2 regions of the Streptomyces sp. NPDC058637 genome follow, and region 2 is predicted to be linked to the other one. Evidence: riboswitches for the same ligand, from Rfam matches in the RefSeq annotation. Region 2 holds a riboswitch; the other holds the start of a gene.

Region 1 (5,469 bases), on a different contig from region 2:
CTCCACCAGGGAGTCCAGCTGTGCGGGCGGCAGTCCGTCCAGGGAGGACCGGGTCACCGCCCGCGCGTAGTCGGCGGTCTGCAGCAGTCCCGGCACCACCGAGGTCTCCAGGGTGCGGGCGGCCCCGGCCTGCGACTCCAGGCTGATGAAGTCGCGGTACTGGGGCGGGATGAGGCCGCGATAGGCGTGCCACCACCCGTTGCCGCCCCCGCCCGCCGAGCCCGCGAGTGCCTGCAGCAGGGAGCGGAGCTGCGTGTCGTCCACCCCGTAGGCGTCCAGTAACCGGGTCACGTCGGCCGGCCTCACCCCGCTCGCACCCGTCTCGATCCGGCTCACCTTGGACTGGTGCCAGCCCAGCAGCCGGGCCGCGTCACGGCTCGTCAGTCCCGAGCTGTGACGCAGACCGCGCAGTTCCTCGCCGAGCTTTCGACGACGTACGACAGGGCCGTGCCTCATGCCGGCCTCCTTCCGCTGTACGGAGAGCCGGCCCGTACCGGGACGGCTCGGAAAGGGGCCAGTGTTGCGCCCGTATGGGGCTTACGGGGCAGAGTTCACCGTATTGAGCGACAGATATATGCATATCTTGGTGGATCGCCGTTACAGAGGGCAGCATCAGTGGCAGTCTGACGCGAAGCACAATCCAGGCCGATCGCGGGTCGGTCCGGGCGGGAAGGGACGGCGTCGCCATGGCGGACCATCAGGAAGCAACCGTCACTCTGCCGAGCGATCCGGCCTCGGTGTCCGCGGCCCGGAGACACGTGGCCAGGGTGCTCACCGAATGGGGTCTGCCCGATGACACCGAAGCCGCCGACGTCATCCGGCTGATCGTCTCGGAACTCGCCACCAACGCCGTCCTGCACACCTTCGGGCAGTCACCCACCTTCACGGTGGATCTCCGCCTAGACCGGGACGTGGAGCTCTACCTCGGCGTGACGGACAGTCACCCGCGCTGGCCCCAGCGGCTGCCGGCTGCGGTGCAGCAGGACAACGGCCGCGGCATGGTGATCATCCGGGCCCTGGCCAAGGAGTGCGGCGGGCGGCTCGGCGTCAGCCCCACCGCGGACGGCGGCAAGACCGTGTCGATCGCCCTTCCCTGGTCCGGGCCCGCGCAGAGCTGACGTCCGGTACGGACCTGATGCCCGCGCGGATCCGATGCCCGGCACCGGGCACGCGCCGGCGGTCACTGTGTACCCGCCGCCCGGCCGAAACCGCTTCGGAGCAAGGCCCTCAGAGTGGTCGCCGCGGCGGTGTTCCGGTCGCCCCGGTGCACCACGGAGATCGTCCGCCGGAAGGCCACGGGCTCCAGCCGGCGTACGGCGAGTGGGGTGGAGGACATCGACGCGACCATCTCCGGCACCACCGCGACCCCGAGACCGGCGCTCACCAGCGCGCACACCAGCGCGTAGCCGGGGGATTCGCACACCACGGCGGGAGTCGCCCCCGCCTCGGCGAGTGCACGTTCCACCCCACGGCGAGGCGGATGGGCGGGTGCGCTGCTGATCAGCGGGCGGCCCGCCAGCTCGGCCACGGGCAGCGGGCCGCTGCCCTCCGACAGCACATGGCCGACCGCGGTGACCAGTACCAGCTCCTCCACGAGCAATGGATCCGCGGACACACCGGCCGGCATCGGATCGGCGGCAGCGGGCTCGTACGCATGGGTCAGAGCGAGATCCACGTCGCCGGCGGCCACGGCGGCGACTCCGAAGGGCGGCTCGTAGTCGGTGACGGTCAGCTCCACATCGGGGTGCGCGCGCCGGAACGCGCTGAGTACGGGGGGCAGCAGATGGATCCCGGCCGTCGTGAACGTACCGACGCGCAGCCGCCCTCCCGACAGCCCCGCGAGCCGGGCCAGCTCGTGCCGCGCCTGGTCCATCTCGTCCAGCACCCTCCTGGCCCGTCCCGCCAGCAGCTCCCCGGCCGCCGTCAGCCGTGCCCCGCGATGGTGGCGCACCAGTAGCGCCGCACCGGCCTCCCGCTCCAGCTTGGCCAGCTGCTGGGAGAGTGCGGGCGCGGTGTAGCCGAGCCGAGCGGCGGCCCGCGTGATCGAACCGGCCTCGGCCACCGCCACCAGCGCGGCCAGGCGTGTCGGGTCGTACATTAAGCGTTCCTTTTGGTGGACCCAGAAGATTGCAAGTACACGCTAAAGGGCCGGCCGGGTCAGGGTGTACTCATGGACGCACAACTGCTCGCCTTCATCGGGGTGGCCGCCGGGATGGTCGCGCTGCCCGGCGCCGACTTCACCGTGGTCGTACGCAACGCGCTCGCCTCGCGCGGATCGGGGGTCGCCACGGCGGTCGGCGTCGCCGCGGGCCTGCTGGTGCACACCGCGCTGGCAGTCGCCGGACTCGCCGCGGTGCTCGTGACGATGCCCGTACTCTTTCGCGCCGTGCAGTTGCTCGGTGGCGCCTATGTGCTCTATCTGGGGCTCAGCGCCCTGTACGCGATACGGCGCCGGCGAGCGGCGGGCGAACGGGCCCAGAAGCCGGACGAGGCCGGGTACAGGGCGCCGATGAGCCCCGGACGCTCACTGCGCCAGGGATTCCTCACCAACGCCCTGAATCCCAAGGCGCCCGTACTCTTCCTGAGTCTGCTGCCCCAGTTCGTCCCCGAGGGGCAGCCGCCCCTCCCGAGGACCCTGCTGCTGGCCTCGGTGGTCGTACTCCTGGCGCTCGTCTGGTTCCCGGCCGTGGCCCTGCTCGTGGACCGGCTCGGCCGGTGGCTGCGCCGGCCGCGTACCGCCCGCGCCATCGAGGGCGGCAGCGGCGCGGCGCTCACCGCGCTGGGGCTCGTCCTGGTGGGCGGGCCCCTGCTGCACTGATCCGAATCGCTACGACCGTCAGCGGACCCTCCCGTACCAGACGCTCTTCGACCAGATCTTCTCCAGCCGGACCACGGCCCCGGACTTCGGCGAGTGCCAGATCTTCCCAGCGCCGGCATAGATGCCCACGTGGTAGACACTCCGGCCCGCGTGGAAGAAGACCAGGTCGCCGCGTTGCCGCTGCGACCTGGTGAGGTGGCGGGTCTTGTTGTACTGCTGCTGGGCCGTGCGGGGGAGTTTCTTGCCCGCCTTCTTGAACGAGTAGAGCGTGAGGCCCGAGCAGTCGAACCGGTGGGGGCCTGTGGCGCCGTAACCGTACGGCGACCCCTTCTTCGAGGCGGCGATCTTGAGCGCCTTCGTCGAATGGGTCGCGGCCTCGGCTTCGTCGACGAGGCCGGGGGCCAGCATGGTGGTGCCCAGAGCGATGGTGAGAACCGAGGCCGTTCCGGCTCGGGCGATCAGAGACGGGACATGAACCTGCGCAGTCATGCGCAACCCTTCGTCAGCCGCCTGTGAAGGATGACCTGTCGGGTTCGGGCTGGCGAAGTTGCCCGGCCGCACAAGGCGGCTTCACCCCGAGGACCGCCCGGGTGTCCGGTCGGCCCGTTGTGCTCGGGTCCTCCACTCCTGCCGATCCACTTCTGTCGACCAGGCATCCGGACAGTGGCAGGACTCGGCGTCCGCCCGGACCGCCCCGCCGCGGTGGCGGGGGCTTGTCGTCTCAGGGATCTTTACTCACGCACCGCCGGATTTCCGAGCTGAAATGGCGTTATGTGAGAGTCATCACGACTGATCCATTCGGGTGGACGGGGCGGATCCGGGCCCTCGGCGTCGTCGGTCGACCAGCCCCGTACCAGCGGCGGAACGACGTATTCCGTTCAGTGTCCGCGCGGATTGCGCAAGTTGAGCTGTCCCTCGTGCGGGGGGCCGTCTACGCCGAACGAGCGAGGAAATTCGATCGACCCGTCGGGCGTGTCGTGAACGGGCGCCGAAAGGCCGGTGGCGTGCAGGAGTCGGGCGGGGCGCCGGTCAACTCGCTGGCCGGGGAGGCATGGTGACCCGCCCGGCGCACCGCTCCCCGTCCGGCAGCCGCGGCGCGCGTGCCGGTGGGGACGCGTGGATCGACGCCTCGCCCCGCTCGTGCACGAGTGCGAGCGCGTCGCGGAAGGCCGCGGCCCGCTAGGCCGGCGCCTGCGCAGCCCGCAGCGCCCCGTACGCATACGGGTCGGCCAGATCCGGCCCACCTGGCCGAGCGCTTCCAGGTACCGGTCGATGAACTCCGCCTCGGTGCGGGTCGGTGCGGGGAGCGGGCGAAAACCGGGGCGAGCGCGTGGGGGATTCACCTCGCGGGGAGTGGTGGGCCGGTACGGCTAGCGATTCTCAACGACGTGGTCCACGATTCCGTACGCCAGGGCGGCCGGTGCGTCGAGGATGGTGTCCCGCTCGATGTCGGCACCGATGTCCTGTGCGGAACGCCCCGTGTGACGGGCCGGCATGGCGGTGAGCGTCTCGCGCACGCGCACGCGCACCGACTCACGTGCCTCGATCCCGAGATCGGAGAGCCGGCCCCGCACCGGTTCGTCCGGGGCGGGCTGCCGAACGACTGCCCGGGCGCCGGGCAGGGCGTGTCGGCGTCCGGGCGCGAGCAGCACGGCGGCACTGGATCCCGCCTGGCCGAGACAGAAGGCTTCCACCTCACAGGTGAGGTACGGCATGGTGTCGTAGATCGCCTTCACGGCGAGTCGGGAGGCGCGTGCGTGCCGGTACGGCATGGCCCGGGTCGATGTCGACGAGGCCGGAGCAGCGGAAAGCCGTGCAGCAACCGCCTGACACGGCGGAGGACGCACGGCCTGTTCCGGTGCGAGACCGCTCAGCCCACCGGGACTGGATCGGGCCTGTGTACGGAGGGATCGGCGCCGTCGGTCCGCTCCGGGCGCCTGCGCCCGCCGATCAGGACCGCGACCAGGCCGAGCGCCGCCCAGGCCGCCAGGACCGACGCGGCACCGCCCGCGGCGCTGCCGTCGAAGAACGCCACCGAACGGAGCAGTGAGCCGCCCGCGCCCGGCGGCAGCCACTGCCCGATCACGCCGACCGGCTCGGGGAGCAGTTCGGGCGCGCTGGTGGCGCCGGAGAACGGATTGCCCAGCAGCACCATCAGCAGCGCGCCCAGGCCTATGCCCGGCGTGCCGATCAGGACGGCGAGCCCGGCCACGGCCGAGCCGATCGCCAGCACGGTCAGCCCCATGACGCCGGCCTCGGCCCACCAGCCGCCCGTGATCACGCCGAGCCAGCTGTGGGCGACCGCGGTCGCCACGATGCCCACCAGAGCCGCTGTGACGGCCAGGGTCACCGCTGCCCGGGCGCCGCGCAGCTTCATCAGGGTCACGACCGCCCCGGAGGCGACTCCGGCGAGCGCCAGCGGCAGGATGCTCGCGCCGAGCGCGCTGCCGCGGGGGTCCGCGGCCGGCGCCGCCACGACATCGGTCACCGGTACGGCGGTCCCGGCGGGCGCCGCGCCCGCGACCGCCTCGGTCAGCAGTTGGGAGACGACGGGGCTCGCCGCCGACGCGGTGAGCAGTTGCGGCCCCTTGTCCCCGGCCACGACCGCGCCGTATACGACCCGGTCCTCGATCGCGGCGCGAGCGGCGGAC
Region 2 (5,469 bases):
GCCGCGACCGTACGGCGGTGGCCGCCGGGTTCGGGCTGCTCCGGCTCTCCGGAGCGCCCTCGCTGGGCTGGCTGGACGTCAAGACGTCCGGTGGCGTCGAGGTGCCGCAGATCGAGGCGGCCGTCGACGAGGAGCTCGCCCGGTTCGCCGCCGAGGGCCCCACGCCCGAGGAAATGGAACGGGCGCAGGCCCAGTTGGAGCGGGAGTGGCTGGACCGGCTCGGTACGGTCGCGGGCCGCGCCGACGAACTGTGCCGGTACGCCGTCCTGTTCGGTGACCCGCAGCTCGCCCTGACCGCGGTGGGACGGGTGCTCGACGTCACCGCGCAGGAGGTCCAGGAGGCCGCCCGGGCGCATCTGCGTCCCGACAACCGTGCCGTCCTGGTGTACGAGCCGGTCGACGCAGACGCCGACGAGTCGGACGGCACCGACGCGCCCGAGGGGGCCGACAAGTGAGCGACGCCGCCGTGACTGGAGTAGCGATGGAGTACCACCCGCAGCCGACCGCAGGCGAGGCCAGGCCCTGGGCCTTCCCCGCACCCGACCGCGGCGCCCTGCCCAACGGCCTGACCGTGCTGCGCTGCCACCGCCCCGGCCAGCAGGTCGTCGCCGTGGAGATCTTCCTGGACGCGCCCCTGGACACCGAGCCCGAGGGCCTGGACGGCGTTGCCACGATCATGGCGCGTGCGCTGTCCGAGGGCACGGACAAGCGCTCCGCGGAGGAGTTCGCCGCCGAGCTGGAGCGCTGCGGCGCCACCCTCGACGCGTCCGCCGACCACCCCGGGATCCGTGTCTCCCTGGAGGTCCCGGTCTCCCGGCTGGCCAAGGCGCTCGGCCTGGTCGCCGAGGCGCTGCGGGCACCCGCCTTCTCCGAGAGCGAGGTGGAGCGCCTGGTCGGGAACCGTCTCGACGAGATCCCGCACGAGCAGGCCAACCCGGCCCGGCGCGCGGCCAAGCAGCTCTCCAAGGAGCTCTTCCCCGCGACGGCGCGGATGTCTCGCCCGCGCCAGGGGACCGAGGAGACGGTGCGCCGCATCGACGCCGCGGCCGTACGCGCCTTCTACGACGCGCATGTCCGCCCGTCCACCGCGACGGCCGTGATCGTCGGTGACCTCACCGGGGTCGACCTGGACGCGCTGCTCGCCGACACCGTCGGTGACTGGTCGGGCAACGCCGCCGTGTCCCGCCCGGTACCGCCCATCACCGCGGACGACACCGGCCGTGTGGTCATCGTCGACCGCCCGGGAGCCGTCCAGACCCAGCTGCTGATCGGCCGGATCGGCGCCGACCGGCACGACAGCGTGTGGCCCGCCCAGGTCCTCGGCACGTACTGCCTGGGAGGCACGCTCACCTCCCGGCTGGACCGAGTGCTGCGCGAGGAGAAGGGCTACACCTACGGGGTCCGCGCGTTCGGTCAGGTGCTGCGCTCGACCGCACCCGGATCGGCCTCCGGGGCGACCGGTGCCGCGATGCTCGCCATCAGCGGTTCCGTGGACACGGAGTCCACCGGACCCGCGCTGGACGACCTCTGGAAGGTCCTGCGCACCCTGGCGGCCGAGGGGCTCACGGACGCCGAGCGCGAGACCGCCGTGCAGAACCTCGTGGGCGTCGCTCCGCTGAAGTTCGAGACGGCCGCCTCCGTCGCCGGCACCCTGGCCGACCAGATGGAGCAGCACCTCCCGGACGACTACCAGGCCCAGCTGTACGCCCGCCTGGCCGAGACCGGCACGGTGGAGGCCACCGCCGCGGTGGTCAACGCGTTCCCCGTCGACCGGCTGGTCACCGTCCTCGTCGGGGACGCCGCACAGATCGCGGACCCCGTCAGGGCGCTCGGGATCGGTGAGGTGTCGGTCGTCAGCGGCTGACGTATCGGAGCAATCCGGACCCCGGCGAGGACGTTCTCGCCGGGGTCCTCCCGTTTGTCCGTGTTCGCGATGAATGTCGCCCCATCTTCTGTGGGATGTGCGACAAAAGGCCTGATCCGTTTGGCGTCGGAAAGCCGTCCGGCCTAGCGTCGGGCCGGCTGTCCGCCAGACATATGCCGCGTCCGCGGCGCCGGACAGTCATCGCCGAGTCCCCGTCAGGCGCGAGCCTGGGGAGCCGGGGACCCACGAAGTCCCTGGGGTGAATCGGATGCCTGCGTCCCCGCACGGGGCGGAGGAGTCCGTAGGAGACCTTCCTGCTCCGAACCCGTCAGCTAACCCGGTAGGCGAGAAGGAAGGAAAGGATCAGCCCCTCCATGGCGTTCACCCGTGCCACCGGGAAGCACCGTGCCCCGAGCCGCCTGACGCGCAGGAGCGCCCGGGTCGCCGGCATCGCGGCTCTGGCCACCACCGGCGTCATCGGCGGTGTGTCCTCCCCGGCCCTCGCCGCGGACTCCGAGGCCCTCACCGCGGCCGGCACCGGCCTGACCCAGGCCGTCGCGATCGACTCCACCCTCGCCGACCAGATCGCCGCGCAGGCGAAGGCCCAGCAGTACCAGGCCGACCTCGCCGCCGAGGCCGAGGCGAAGGCGAAGGCCGCGGCCAAGGCGAAGGCCGAGGCCGAGCGCAAGGCCGAAGCCGAGCGCAAGGCCGAAGCCCGTGCGGCCGAGGTCCGTGAGGCCGAGGCGCGCGCCACCCGTGCGGCCGAGCGCGCCCGGCTGAACGCCTTCCACCTCCCGGTCGCCGGCTCCCAGGTGACCACCGGCTACAGGTCCGGCGGTGCTCTCTGGTCCTCCGGCAGCCACTCCGGTGTGGACTTCCGGGCCGCGTCCGGCAGTTCCGTCGTCGCGGTCGGAGCCGGCACGGTCGTCGAGGCCGGCTGGGGCGGGGCGTACGGCAACAACATCGTGCTCCGGATGACGGACGGCACGTACACCCAGTACGGCCACCTCTCCTCCATCGGCGTCTCGGTCGGCGAGAGCGTCACGTCCGGCCGGCAGATAGGCCTGTCCGGCTCGACCGGCAACTCCACGGGACCGCACCTGCACTTCGAGGCGCGGACCACCCCCGAGTACGGCTCCGACATGGACCCCGTCGCCTACCTCCGCGCGCACGGCCTCCAGGTCTGACCCCGCCCCGCGCCACACCGTCGGCGAAGGCCCCGGCACCCGCCGGGGCCTTCGTCATGCCACCGGGGGAGGCGCGCGCCGAAGCTCCGCGGAAGTGCTTTCCGGTCAGAAGATATGCATGGATTCCGCTCTGCCGTCGGAAATTGCGGAGGATTGCAATAGAGTCACAGAACAGGCGTCGATCGGCCGCGTTTCGCGGGGATTAAGGCGGAGGTTCGGACATGCGCATTCCCGCGCATTCGGTATGCACGGCAATCCGTGACGACATCGTCTCCGGTGTCTTCGAGCGGGGCAGCCGCCTCACCGAAGAGGTGCTCGCGCGTCGCTACGGGGTCTCCCGTGTCCCGGTACGCGAGGCACTGCGCACCCTGGAGTCCGAGGGGTTCGTCGTCACCCGTCGGCACGCCGGGGCCTGCGTCGCCGAGCCCACGGAGCGGGAGGCCGCCGACCTCCTGGAGATGCGGATGCTCCTGGAGCCCCTGGGTGCCGCGCGCGCCGCCCAGCGCCGCACGGAGGCGCACCTCAAGGTGCTCCGCGGCCTGGTCAGGCTGGGGCAGGAGCGGGTGCGCCGGGGCGAGGGGGAGGACCTGCGCTCCCTCGGCGGCTGGTTCCACGAGACACTGGCCCAGGCTTCGGGCAGCCCGGCGCTGATCGCGCTGCTCACCCAGCTGCGGCACAAGATCGCCTGGATGTACGCGGTCGAGCAGCCGGCCCGCCCCGCCGACTCCTGGGCCGAGCACGGTGCCCTCGTGGACGCCGTGGCACGCGGCGACGCGGAACGGGCCAGGACCATCGCCGCCCAGCACGCGGAGCGCGCCACGGTCGCACACCGGCTGCGCCGCACGGACCGGGCGGGGAACACGGTGGGTCCGTCGCGGGTGAGGACTTCGCAACAAGCCGTAAACATCGGGGGCGTCCGTCATTAACAATTGCGCCGTATACAAAGAAGGTAATTGTCGAGGGGCTTTCTTTTTGCTGCCCTGATTCGGATCGACCGGGCATTTTTCCCCGTTGCTCTTTCGGCCCTTCCGTGAACAGAAAAGCCGCGGTACCCCGAGGGGTACCGCGGCTTTGCCGCAGAAAGAATTACGGCGCGGGCCGGCCGGTTCAGACGGTCTCCGGAAGCTCCTCGAGCCCTTCGGCGACCAGCTTCGCCAGACGGTCCAGGGCGGCCTCGGAGTTGTCCGCCTCGGACGCGAGCACGATCTCCTCGCCACCCTGCGCGCCCAGGCCGAGCACCGCGAGCATGGACGCGGCGTTCACCGGGGAGCCGTCGGCCCTGGCGATCGTCACGGGCACACCGGAGGCCGTGGCGGCACGGACGAAGATGGAAGCGGGGCGGGCGTGCAGGCCCTCGGCCCAACCGACGTTGACGCGGCGCTCAGCCATTGGTTCTGCCCTTCACGTGTCGATAGGTTGTCTAGACCAGTCTCTCATGCAGTGCGTACTGCTGTGCCCGGCCTCCGGCCCGGAGGGCCACCGTCGATCGGCCCCCTCAGCGTGCCCGCGCACCGAACCCTCCGCTACCGGTGCGACGGGCCGTAGGCTTTGCCCATGGAGCCCATGCCGGAGCAGAGTCCGCACCATGCGTACCCCGATCACTGGGAGGCGGACGTGGTGCTCCGCGACGGTGGCACCGCGCGGATCAGGCCCATCACCACGGACGACGCCGACCGGCTGGTCAGCTTCTACGAGCAGGTCTCCGACGAGTCGAAGTACTACCGCTTCTTCGCCCCGTATCCGCGTCTCTCGGCCAAGGACGTGCACCGCTTCACCCATCACGACTACGTCGACCGGGTGGGTCTGGCCGTCACGATCGGCGGGGAGTTCATCGCCACCGTCCGCTACGACCGGATCAACGAGCAGGGCAGACCCGCCTCCGCGCCCGCCGACGAGGCCGAGGTCGCCTTCCTCGTCCAGGACGCCCACCAGGGCCGTGGCGTGGCCTCGGCGCTCCTCGAACACATCGCGGCGGTCGCCCGTGAGCGGGGCATCCGCCGCTTCGCCGCCGAGGTGCTGCCCGCGAACAACAAGATGATCAAGGTGTTCCGGGATGCCGGATACACCCAGCAGCGGAGCTTCGAGGACGGGTCCGTCCACCTCACGCTCGATCTGGAACCGACCGCCGAGTCCCTCGCCGTCCAGCGCGGCCGTGAGCAGCGGGCCGAGTCGCGCTCCGTTCAGCGGCTGCTGGCCCCCGGCTCCGTCGCCGTCGTCGGCACCGGGCGCGCGCCCGGCGGAGTCGGCCGCACCGTGCTGCGCAACCTGCTCGGATCCGGCTTCACCGGGCGCACGTACGCCGTGAACCGGTCCTTCGACGAAGGCACGGCCACGGTCGACGGCGTCCCCGCGCACCGCTCCGTCGGCGAGATCGGCGAACAGGTCGACCTCGCGATCGTCGCCGTCCCCGCCGACCGG

The links. A riboswitch is a leader RNA that binds a small molecule or an ion and turns the genes downstream of it on or off. The one in region 2 is predicted to bind cyclic di-AMP.
Region 1: another riboswitch for cyclic di-AMP. It lies ahead of ACFWVP_RS11325 (C40 family peptidase); the one in region 2 lies ahead of ACFWVP_RS18020 (M23 family metallopeptidase).

What each region holds. Positions count from the first base shown of each region.
Region 1 covers NZ_JBHXRD010000009.1:79,759-85,227, reverse strand. The annotation lists gene ACFWVP_RS11345 (helix-turn-helix domain-containing protein) at 1-456, opposite strand, end outside; gene ACFWVP_RS11340 (ATP-binding protein) at 687-1,118, shown strand; gene ACFWVP_RS11335 (LysR family transcriptional regulator) at 1,181-2,098, opposite strand; gene ACFWVP_RS11330 (LysE family translocator) at 2,171-2,818, shown strand; gene ACFWVP_RS11325 (C40 family peptidase) at 2,837-3,307, opposite strand; cyclic di-AMP (ydaO/yuaA leader) riboswitch at 3,311-3,507, opposite strand; partial or broken gene ACFWVP_RS11320 (hypothetical protein) at 3,848-4,161, opposite strand; gene ACFWVP_RS11315 (ATP-dependent Clp protease proteolytic subunit) at 4,189-4,800, opposite strand; gene ACFWVP_RS11310 (ABC transporter permease) at 4,689-5,469, opposite strand, start outside.
Region 2 covers NZ_JBHXRD010000016.1:52,755-58,223, forward strand. The annotation lists gene ACFWVP_RS18010 (M16 family metallopeptidase) at 1-455, shown strand, start outside; gene ACFWVP_RS18015 (M16 family metallopeptidase) at 482-1,864, shown strand; cyclic di-AMP (ydaO/yuaA leader) riboswitch at 2,057-2,225, shown strand; gene ACFWVP_RS18020 (M23 family metallopeptidase) at 2,239-3,051, shown strand; gene ACFWVP_RS18025 (GntR family transcriptional regulator) at 3,273-3,977, shown strand; gene ACFWVP_RS18030 (HPr family phosphocarrier protein) at 4,159-4,440, opposite strand; gene ACFWVP_RS18035 (GNAT family N-acetyltransferase) at 4,606-5,469, shown strand, end outside.